2 regions of the Kitasatospora sp. NRRL B-11411 genome follow, and region 1 is predicted to be linked to the other one. Evidence: riboswitches for the same ligand, from Rfam matches in the RefSeq annotation. Region 1 holds a riboswitch; the other holds the start of a gene.

Region 1 (5,582 bases):
ACCATCCGGATCCGGTCCGGGGTGACCCCGTGCGCGTCGATGACCTCGGCGTACTCGCGGCAGGCCGCGAAGGTGCGGGCCAGCGCCTCGGGGTGCAGCCGGCCGGTGCGGTCGACGTCCTGGCCGAGCCGGACGATCAGCATCCGCCGGTCCAGGTCGGTGATCTCGCCCGTGGCGGGGTCGAGGTCGGCGATCAGCAGGCGGATCGAGTTGGTGCCGCAGTCGATCGCGGCGACCCGGGTCGGGCTCACGACTCGTCCTCCTGTTCGGCCTGTCCGGCCTCGGCGGCGGCCTTGCGGGCCGCCCGCTCGGCACTCAGTGCCTCCTTGGCGGCGATCACCGCGTCGTGGTCCTGCGCCGCGGCCTTGGCCCGGTTGCGGGCGACCCGGGCGCCGGCCGCCTCGACCTCGGCGTCGCTGACGCACGGGCCCTTGGCCCACCACTGCTCCAGCATCCCGATCGCCTCGTCGCCGAGCGGGTTGACGCCCTCCCCGGCGGCCAGCGAGTGGCCGACCAGCACGTGCAGGCACTTGACCCGGTCGGGCATGCCGCCGGCGCTGGGGAAGCCCTCCAGCACCTCGATGGCGTCCCGGCGGGCGATGTAGTCCTCGTGCGCCCGCCGGTAGGCGGCGGCGAGCTCCGGGTCCTCGGCGAGCCGGGCGGTCTGCTCCTTCATCACGCCGTCCGCCTCCAGGGTGCCGATCAGCGAGGCGGCCTTGGGGCAGGTCAGGTAGTAGAGCGTCGGGAACGGCGTGCCGTCGGGCAGCCGGGGCGCGGTCTCCACCACGTCCGGGTTGCCGCACGGGCAGCGGTGGGCGACGCCGCGCAGCCCGCGCGGGACCCGGCCGAGCTGGGCGGCGATGGCGGCGACGTCGCGCTCGGACACCTCGGGGGCGTCGGACGCGGGAGGGTTCTGGTTGCTCATCAGGTCAGGAGTCTGTTCGTCCGGGGGTGGGTGAGGGGTCGTCAGGGGGCCGGCTGCGGCGCGGGCGCCGCGGCGTCGGCGGCGTCCACCGAGTCCCAGAGGGCGGCGTACCAGGGCTTGGCGGCCTTCGGCGGGCCGGCCGCGGCGTCCGCCGAGGAGGGCTTGGCGCCGGGCGCGGGCGGCGGGGAGACCGAGACGAACGGGGTCTCGCCGGGCAGCGCGTAGTGCAGCCGCTCGCGGGCCTGCGCCTTGACGTACTCCGGGTCCTGCCAGCGGGCCTTCTCCCGGCGCAGCTCGTCGACCTGCTGGCGGGCGTGCTCGGCCTTGGCCCGCTGGTCGGCGATCTCGCCGCGCTGGGCGATGTACTGCCGGGCGGGGTAGGCGAGTATCGCCACCAGCGAGCACAGCACGAGGACCAGCACGGTGGCCCGGCTGGTGAAGCGCGGTCGCGCCGCCAACCCGGGAATCCTCCACTTGGCCATCTGCTCGCCCCTCCTGCGCATGCCGGTGCCCCGGCCCCACCCTACGCGGTGGGAGCCGGGGCACCGGTCACAACAGGCTCAGTGCCTTCAGCCCTTGAAGCGGGGGAAGGAGGAGCGGCCCGCGTACTCGGCGGCGTCGTCGAGGATCTCCTCGATGCGCAGCAGCTGGTTGTACTTGGCGACGCGCTCGGAACGGGCCGGGGCGCCGGTCTTGATCTGGCCGCAGTTGGTGGCGACGGCGAGGTCGGCGATGGTGACGTCCTCGGTCTCGCCGGAGCGGTGCGACATCATGCAGCGGTAGCCGTTGCGCTGGGCGAGCTCGACGGCGTCCAGGGTCTCGGTGAGCGAGCCGATCTGGTTGACCTTGACCAGCAGCGCGTTGGCGGTGCCGGTCTCGATGCCCTTGCGCAGGCGCTCCGGGTTGGTGACGAACAGGTCGTCGCCGACCAGCTGGACCTTGTCGCCGATCGCGTCGGTGATGGCCTTCCAGCCGTCCCAGTCCGACTCGTCCAGCGGGTCCTCGATGGAGACCAGCGGGTAGTCGGCGACCAGCTCGGCGTAGTACGCGATCAGGTCGGCGGAGGAGAGCGCCTTGCCCTCGAACTGGTAGGCGCCGTCCTCGAAGAACTCGGAGGCGGCGACGTCCAGGGCGAGCGCGACGTCCTTGCCCGGGGTGTAGCCGGCCTTCTTGATGGCCTCGGTGATGAGGTCGAGGGCCTCGCGGTTGGAGTCCAGGTTCGGGGCGAAGCCGCCCTCGTCGCCCAGGCCGGTGGAGAGCCCGCGCTCCTTCAGCACGCCCTTGAGGGTGTGGTAGACCTCGACGCCCCAGCGGACGGCCTCGGAGAAGGACTCCGCGCCGATCGGGGCGATCATGAACTCCTGGATGTCGACGTTGGAGTCCGCGTGCGAGCCGCCGTTGAGGATGTTCATCATCGGGACGGGCAGCACGTGGGCGTTCGGGCCGCCCAGGTAGCGGAACAGCGGCAGGTCGCTGGCCTCGGAGGCGGCGTGCGCCACGGCGAGCGAGACGCCGAGGATGGCGTTGGCGCCGAGCGAGGACTTGTCCGGGGTGGCGTCCAGGTCGAGCATGGCCTGGTCGATGAGGCGCTGCTCGGTGGCGTCGTAGCCGACCAGCTCGGGGCCGATCTGCTCGATCACGGCGAGGACGGCCTTCTCGACGCCCTTGCCGAAGTAGCGGTTCTTGTCGCCGTCGCGGAGCTCCAGGGCCTCGAAGGCACCGGTGGAGGCACCCGACGGGACGGCCGCGCGACCGGTGCTGCCGTCGTCGAGACCGACCTCGACCTCGACCGTGGGGTTGCCGCGGGAGTCGAGGATCTCACGGGCTACGACGACATCAATGGACGGCACGAGGCATCTCCTAGCGGAAGCGGATGTGTGGTCGTTACGACCAGAGCCTAGCCGCACAGCGCCCCGCGGCCACGCCCGGCCGGGCCCCGTCTCACGGTGTGGCCCGGCTACTCACTGGTAGTTCACCTGTTTGACGGCCGTTCCACCGCTCCCGGTGGCGCGAACTGCTCGGCGCGCGCCGGGAGCGGACGGAGCGTCAGGGGACGCGGCCCTCGTCAGGGCGGCGGCGGAGCCTCGTCAGGCTCCGGTCCTCGCGTCCCGGATGCCGGACCCGGAACGGGTCGGCGGCGTCAGAGCGCGAGCACCTGGCCGGGCACGATCAGGTCGGGGTCGGCGCCGATCAGCTGCTGGTTGGCCCGGTAGATCCGCTCCCAGCCGCCGGAGACCCGCTGCGCGACGGCGATGCCGGAGAGGGTGTCGCCGTCCTGGACGGTGTAGCCGCCGGCGGCGTTCTGCGGGGCGTCGTCCCGGGGGGCCGCCTGGGGCCGGGCGGCGGGCTTCCTCGCGGGCTCGCGGGGTGCGGTGGGGCGCTCCTCGGAGCGCGAGGCGGTGTCGGCGGAGACGTCGGCGGGGGCGCCGCCCTTGGCGAGTCCGGCCCGCTTGGAGCAGACCGGCCAGGCGCCGGGGCCCTGGGAGGCGAGCACCCGCTCGGCCACCGCGATCTGCTGGGAGCGGCTGGCCTGGTCGGCGCGGGCCGCGTACTGGCCGCCGCCGAAGGCGCGCCAGGTGGAGGAGGTGAACTGCAGGCCGCCGTAGAAGCTGTTTCCGGTGTTGGTGCTCCAGTTGCCGCCGCTCTCGCACTGGGCCACGCGGTCCCAGGTGTCGGCGGAGGCGGCTGCCGCTCCGGTGGCGGCGAGCAGTGGCAGTGCCAGGCCGATCGAGGCCGCGCCGGCGGCGACGACGACCTTCTCGGCCTTGGTACTACGGCGGTGGCGAGCAGTGTTGGTGAACAGCACGGGACATCCTCTCCGCACGCCTGCGAGGTGAGCTGTCGGGTTCGGACCGGGAGGCTGGCCCGGCCGCCGGACGGTTCGGACGCGGTTGCGCCCGCTGCCCGGCGGCTTCACCCCAAGCCGTTGGGACCACGGCGTTCACACTGGTTCCCCCACTCCTGTCCGGTACCTGGTCGGTGGCCCGAGGACGCGGCGGACAGGACTCGGCGTGCCGCGATCGGGGCCCGCAGCTGCGGGCATGTCGGAGAGTAAGCAAAGCTGACGAGCAATCACAAGCTCATATCACCATGATCACGCCGAAATCACGGATGATTTCTCCACGTGCACGAACGATCCAGGTATGTCCGGGTTCGTCCCGGACGGGCGTGCGACGCGCGCCCCCGCCCCGGCGCGTCGTCGGCCCTGCGCGGCGGCGTGTCGCGGGTGCTGAAACGGCGTCAGCGGGGCGTGAAGGAGACCGGGAGGTCGCGCAGACCGCGCATGATCAGCCCGCCCCGCCAGCGCAGCTCGGCCGGATCGGCGGCCAGCCGAACGTCCGGCAGCCTGGTCAGTAGGCTGCCGATCGCGCGCTGCCCCTCAAGCCGGGCCAGCGGGGCGCCGATGCAGTAGTGGATGCCGTGTCCGAAACCCAGGTGCGGATTGTCCTGGCGGGCCAGGTCGAGGGTGTTCTCGGCGGCGAACCGGGCCGGGTCGCGGTCCGCCGCGGCCAGCACCACCAGCACCGGGTCGCCGACCGGGACGTCCACCCCGCCGATGGTCAGCGGCGCGGTGGCGAACCGCCAGGTCGCCAGCTCCACCGGGCCGTCGTAGCGCAGCAGTTCCTCGATCCCGGTCTCCAGCAGGGCCGACTCGCCGCGGCCCAGCGACTGCTGGAGCAGCGCGCGCTGGTCCGGGTTGCGCAGCAGCGCGTACATGCCGTTGCCGATGAGGTTGATGGTGGTCTCGAACCCGGCGAAGAGCAGGATGAAGGCCATCGCCGCGGCCTCGTTCTCGGTCAGGTGCTCGCCGTGGTCACTGGCCCGGATCAGGCCGGAGATCAGGTCGTCGCCGAGGTCGGCGCGCTTGCGGTGGATCAGGTCGGCCAGGTAGCCGCGGATCTGCTTGACGGCCCGGCCCACCCCTCCCCTCTTACCGCCGGTGTGGCGGATCATCATCCCGGCCCAGTCGCGCAGGTCGTCCTGGTCCTCGGCCGGGACGCCGAGCAGGTCGCAGATCGCGTAGATGGGGAGCGGGAAGGCGAACTCGTGGATCAGGTCGGCCTCGCCGCGGGCCGCGAAGGAGTCGATCAGCCGGTCGGTGATCTCCCGCACCCGCGGCTCGAACTCGGCCACCCGGCGCGGGGTGAACGCCTTGGAGACCAGCCGGCGCAGCCGGGTGTGGTCGGGCGGGTCGATGTTCAGCAGGTGGGTCATCAGGTCGGCCTGCCGCTCGCCGGGGATGCCCACCCGGCCGCTGCGGTGGGCCTGTTCGCTGTGGTGCGCCGGGTTCTTGGAGAGCCGGGCGTCCGCCAGCGCCTGCCGGGCGTCCGCGTAGCGGGTGACCAGCCAGGCGTCCACCCCGCTCGGCAGGGTGGTGCGGTGCACCGGGGCGTGTTCCCGCAGCCAGGCGTACGCCGGGTAGGGGTCGGCCGCGAACTCCCAGGTGAAGAGTTGCGGGTGGGCGGCGTGGGGCTGGTCTGGCATGTCTTGACCGTATCTGGAAGGACCACCGCGTGAGTCTGGTCACCTGGTGGGTAATCCCTGTTGCGGAGCGTCGGGGCGAGCCTACGATCCTCCGATAACCACAGTGGGCGGCGTGCGGGCCGGCCCCGGGTTCGCCCTCGGAAAGGGGAGCAGGCCATGCGAGTAGCCGGTG
Region 2 (5,582 bases), on a different contig from region 1:
TCAGCACCTCGGCGGTGCCGGCGTCCTCCGCGACCGCCAGCACCGCGCCGGAGTCCCGGACGATCCACTCCGCCTGCTCCACCGCGGACGTCGGGTACACCGGCACCACGCAGGCGCCGGCCGCCCAGGCGGCGAAGTCCAGCAGCGTCCACTCGTACCCGGTCCGCGACATCAGCACGATCCGCGCGCCGGGGCCGACCCCGACCGCGACCAGGCCGCGGGCCACCGCCGCGACCTGCTCCGCGAACTCACGGGCCGTCACGTCCCGCCAGGAGCCGTCCGGTTGACGGCGCGTCACCACCACCGCCTCCGGCGCTTCCCGCGCGTTGCGGAACGGCAGGTCGCCCAGGACCCCGTCCGCGGGCGGCGGCACCAGGTACGCGGACCGGGCTTCGACGACCCGCCCGCCGGTGCGCAGCACCTCGACGGGCGGACGGGCGGCGCGGGCGGCCCGGGCGAGGGGGTGTGCCATGAGCGAACTCCCTTGGGTGGGGTGGGGGTTCGCCCAGGTTAGGTACTCGCCGGTGAACTTACTAGACAGTAAGTTACTTGACAGTTGCGGAGGTTGTGGAGGTTTCGGGACCGGCGGGGCCGCGGCCGCCCGGCGGGGCGTCAGCCCTCTTCGATGGTCGGGGGCTTGGGGAGGAGGCGTTCGCCGTCGCGGGTGCCGCCGGTGCGGGCGATGGTGCGGCGGTCGGTGGAGAGGTAGTCGCGGACGACCAGTTCCACCGCGTCCTGGGGGCTGGTGGCGCCGACGCGCATCATCACCTCCAGGGCCAGGTCCGCGTCCAGCGTGATCGTCACTTTCGCCATGGTGCTGCTCCCCGGTCGTCGAGCCCCTGCCGAGGCTCCGTCGAGGCTCGTCGGGCCTCGTACGGCCGAGGATAGGCCGCTGCCCCCGGGGCCGACCAGGTCCCCGGGGGCAGCGGCGGTCGTGCCGGTGATCAGACGCGGCCCGCGAAGTCGGGGGCCCAGTTGGCGATGGTCTCGGTGCGGACGCCGGAACGCGGGTTCGCGGCCTCGACGTACTTGCCGTCACCGACGTACAGGGCGACGTGGTAGACGCCCGAGTTGGAGCCGTTGCTGGACCAGAACAGCAGGTCGCCCGGCTGCAGGCTGTCCAGCGAGACGCGGGTCGAGTAGTCGGCCTGGTCGGCGGCGACGCGCGGCAGGCTGATGCCGGCCTGGCGGAACGCCGCCTGGGTCAGGCCGGAGCAGTCCCAGCCGCCGTTGCCGGTGCCGCCGTAGACGTACGCCTGGCCGAGCTTGGACAGCGCGAAGTCGATCGCCGCGGCCTTGGAGCCGGTCGCCTTGGTGGCGGCCGTGGCGGTGGTGGTCGTCTTGGCGCTGGTCGAGGCGGTGGCGGTGGTCGCGGTGGACGACTTGGCCGGGGTGCTCGACGACTTGGCGGCGGAGGAGCGGTCGCCCTTCCAGGACGAGCCCTGGTGGGTGCTGGCGGAGGAGGAGGTGGTGGCGGCCGGCGCGGACTGCTGCTGCGCGGTGGCGGCGCCGCCGAGCGAGAGCTGCTGACCCGGGTAGATCATGTCCGGGCCCTCGGTGAGCACCGAGCGGTTGAGGTCGTACAGCTTCTGCCAGCCGCCGTCCACGTGCTGGCTCTGCGCGATGGTGGACAGCCAGTCGCCCGCCACGACGGTGTAGGTGCCGGCCGACTGGTCGGCGGTGGCGGCCGGGGCGCTCTGCTCGGCCTGCGGCTGGGCCTGCGACTTGCCCTGCGACCAGCCGTTCTGCGACCAGCCGTTCTGGGACTTGCCCTTGCTGCCGGACTGCGACTGCGACTGCGCGGGCGCCTGGGTCTGCGACTGCGACGGCGCGGCGGTGGCGGACGAGGCGGAGCCGGAGGTGTCGACCTGGGGGGCGGCACCGCCCTTGGTCAGGCCGGCCTGGATCGAGCACACCGGCCAGGCGCCGGGGCCCTGCGAGGCCAGGACCTTCTCGGCGACCGAGATCTGCTGGTCCTTGGTGGCGAGGTCGGCGCGCGAGGCGTACGCGGTGCCGCCGAACTCGGCCCAGGTGGAGGCGGTGAACTGCAGACCGCCGTAGAAGCCGTTGCCGGTGTTGATCGCCCAGTCGCCGCTGGACTCGCACTGCGCGACCTTGTCCCAGGTGGAGACGGTCGCCGCGGAGGCGACGCCACCGGTCAGGCAGGGGATCGACAGCCCGATGCCGACGACACCGGTGGTGGCGATCAGGCGGCGGGCGCGCTTGGAGCTGATGGGCAGCATGAAGAAGCGTTCCTCTCCCACGCCTGCGAGGTGAGCTGTCGGATTCGGGCTGGAGTTGCCCGGCCGCGCGCACCGCGTGGTGCGCCCGGCTTCACCCCTAGCCCCGTGCGGTCCTTCGACCGCCCGGGGCGACTTACCTGGTTCCCCCGCCCCTGCCGTGGTGCGTTGTGCATGAGCCGACCCGCCCGGCGGCAGGACTCGGCGTTCCGGGCGAACTGGGTCCGTGTGTCCACGAACGTGGGCAGGAGATTAAGCGGAATTAAGGAGAATCCGCAAATGCCCGTGACCGGCATCACAGTGGCCGGAATGGGTGATCAAGGGATATTCGGCGAACTCCGCGAGCGGCGGCGAATTCTGGCGGGACGTCAGGCGATAGGTGATCTTGTGCCCGTTTTGCTGCACTATGCTGAGTTATGCGGGATTATTCACGTTTGGTCACCCGGTGGGCGGGTCATTTGTCGCCGTATGGGCGTTCTGTCCTTGACCGGAAGCGCCCCGCCGCACCCCCCTGACGGTACGTCAGAATGCTGAAGCGAAACCGAATCCGCCGCTTTCCGGCGCCCGCGCTGCCTATGCTGCCCCCGACGGCTCAGGGCGGCGGAACCCGGAAGGGCGGCCACGGTGGAACAGCGGCAGGACGAGGAACGGCAACCGCCGCCGGTACGGCACCGGCGCCCGCCGGTCGGGCGGCGCCGGATGCTGACCTGGCTGGCGGCCGGGACGGCGGCGGCGCTCGGCGGGGGAGTGGTCCTGCGGCAGTCGCTGGCCGGGGCCGACGAACCGGCGGGAGCCGCCGCCGCGCGGACCGGCACCGCCACCCCGGCCGGCCACCCGCACGGCACCGGCGCCCCACCACCCGCCGCCGGCAGCCCGCAGCCCTCCGCCCGGCCCCCGGTGCTGGACACCGGCGGCCGCAAGTGGTCCGACGCCAAGGGCTGGGGCGGGAAACCGCCGGGCCCCGGCAGCGCGGTGCGGATCACCGACCGGGTGGTGCTGGACGCCGACGCCGAGGTCGGCTCGCTGCTGGTGGAGCCCGGCGGCTCGCTGGTGTTCGCCGCCGACCGGACGCTGACCCTGGCCAGCGCGGGCAACGTCGAGGTCCGCGGCGTCCTGGCCCTGGCCCCCGACGCCGCGCACACCCACACCCTGCGCTTCCCGCACGTCGACGAACACCGGTTCGCGGGCGGCGGGATGACCGTCGTCGACAGCGACACCGGCCTGTGGGTCACCGGCCAGGGCTACCTGCGCCTGGACGGCGCGCCCCGCACCGCCTGGGTCCGGGCCGCCGCCGACCTGGGGCCCGGCGACACCGCGCTGAAGCTGGCCGCCGCCCCCGACGGCTGGCAGCCCGGCGACGAACTGGCCGTCACCCCGACCGCGCCGCCCGACACCGCGGACTTCTCCACCGCCTACGACCTGGTGACGGTCGCCCGGGTCGACGGCGCCACCGTCACCCTGACCGGCCCGCTGCGGCACGCCCACCCGCGGGTGGCCACCGGTGGCGGCGCGACCTTCGGCGCCGAGGTGCTCAACCTCAGCCGCAACGTCCGGATCGAGGGCACCGAGCAGGGCCGGGCCCACGTCCACCTCACCTCCAGCCGCCCGCCCGACGTCCGGCACGCCGCCCTGCGCTGGCTCGGCCCGCGCGCCGACGGCAAGGACAGCTGGGACGGCAAGCCCGTCACCGAACCCGTGCTCGGCCGGTACGGGCTGCACTTCCACATGCTGCTGGACACCTCGCGCGGCACCGTGGTCGAGGGCGTCGTGGTCCGCGACACCGGCAGCCACGCCTTCGTGCCGCACGCCAGCCACGGCATCACCTTCCGCGGCTGCATCTCCCACGACACCTGGGAGGACGCGTACTGGTGGGACGGCCCGATCGACACCCGCACCCCGCAGGGCCCCTCGAACGACATCGCCTACGACGGCTGCGTCGCCTCCCGCACCGCCTTCGAGCCCAACCCGCGCGCCTACCGGCTCACCGGCTTCAGCCTCGGCGCCGGGACGGGCTCCTCGGCCCGGGACTGCGTGGCCGTCGGCGTGCAGGGCGCCACCGGCGCGTCCGGCTACGAGTGGCCGGAGACCAGCGAGGGCGTCTGGACCTTCGAACGCTGCCTGGCGCACAACAACCTGCAGAACGGCATCTTCGTCTGGCTCAACGCCGAGCACCACCACACCGTCACCCAGTACGCGGCGTACCACAACGGCGGCTGGGGCATCGAGCACGGCGCCTACCTGAACGACTTCGACTACACCGCCTCGGTGCTGTACGGGAACGCCGCCGGCGGCATCGCCGTGCACGCGCTCGGCCGCGACAAGGGCACCGTCTTCGACGGGCTGCTGATCGACGCCGCCGGGCAGTCCGACTACGCGGTGACCACCCTCAAGCACCAACTGGCCGGCGAGGCCGTCACCCTGAGCCGCAGCCGGCTGACCGGCTACCGGAAGGCCGGGGTGGCGTTCCGGGCCACCAGCGACGGCAAGCCCGACGACATCGCGGTGCTGGACTGCGCGTTCGGCGGCCCGGCCGGCAGCGAACTGTGGCTCGACCCGGACGCGCCCGACCCGACCCGGATCCTGTTCCGCCCGGCCGGGCAGGCGCAGACCGTCGCGCTCGGCAAGGGCGGCGGCCCGGGGCTCGCCGGCACGCCGTGGAACGCCACCACCACGCCGGCCGAGGCCCCCGTCCCGCCGCGCCCGGTCGCCCTGCCCGCGCTCGCCTTCACCGACCGCGCACCCGGGACGGGACGCGTCACCACCGGCTGAGCGGCAGCCTGACGGAACCGGTCAGTGCGAGGCACGAGGAAGCGCGTCGGGGCCGGTCGGTGCGCGGCACGGGGGAAACGCATCGGGACCGGTCGGCGCGGCAGGGGGGAAGCGCGTCGGGACCGGTCGGTGCGCGGCACGGGGGAAGCGCGACGGGCGGGAGCGCGTCGATTCGCTGCTCCCGCCCGTCGCGGCTCTCGGTCGGCGTCAGCGCGCCGCGTGCGCCCCCGGGGTGCGCTGCTGCTCGATGGCGGCCTCGGCGGCCTCCAACTGCTCCTGGGTGGGCTCGGGGAGCGCGGCCAGGTAGGCGGAGGCGATCAGCTGGCCCACCGTCGGGTAGGCGCCGATCGGGGCGGCGCTCGCGCAGCCGGTCTCCTCGGCGGCGGTGGCCAGCAGCTCGGTGTCGGCCTCCGGGCCGATCACCAGCGGGGCCAGCGCCGGGCGCTCGGAGCCGGTGGCGCGCAGGTGCGCGACGGCCGCGGCCACCGAGCCGGGCACGTCCAACGCGGCCGGGACCACCGGCACGGCCAGCCGGGACGCCAGCAGGACGCCGGTGATGCCGGCCGCGGCGGC

The links. Region 1 has a riboswitch for cyclic di-AMP ahead of IH44_RS49530 (transglycosylase family protein). Riboswitches for the same ligand answer to the same signal wherever they lie in the genome.
Region 2: another riboswitch for cyclic di-AMP. It lies ahead of IH44_RS49485 (transglycosylase family protein); the one in region 1 lies ahead of IH44_RS49530 (transglycosylase family protein).

The regions. Positions count from the first base shown of each region.
Region 1 is NZ_JOGH01000085.1:43,715-49,296, forward strand. It holds gene IH44_RS0128645 (Ppx/GppA phosphatase family protein) at 1-251, opposite strand, end outside; partial or broken gene IH44_RS0128650 (DUF501 domain-containing protein) at 398-925, opposite strand; gene IH44_RS0128655 (septum formation initiator family protein) at 967-1,407, opposite strand; gene eno (phosphopyruvate hydratase) at 1,495-2,775, opposite strand; gene IH44_RS49530 (transglycosylase family protein) at 3,066-3,731, opposite strand; cyclic di-AMP (ydaO/yuaA leader) riboswitch at 3,735-3,933, opposite strand; gene IH44_RS0128670 (cytochrome P450) at 4,166-5,410, opposite strand; gene IH44_RS0128675 (SDR family NAD(P)-dependent oxidoreductase) at 5,567-5,582, shown strand, end outside.
Region 2 is NZ_JOGH01000071.1:17,203-22,784, forward strand. It holds gene IH44_RS0126270 (long-chain fatty acid--CoA ligase) at 1-472, opposite strand, end outside; gene IH44_RS0126275 (hypothetical protein) at 613-813, opposite strand; gene IH44_RS49485 (transglycosylase family protein) at 945-2,243, opposite strand; cyclic di-AMP (ydaO/yuaA leader) riboswitch at 2,249-2,418, opposite strand; gene IH44_RS0126285 (hypothetical protein) at 2,865-5,009, shown strand; gene IH44_RS0126290 (hypothetical protein) at 5,217-5,582, opposite strand, start outside.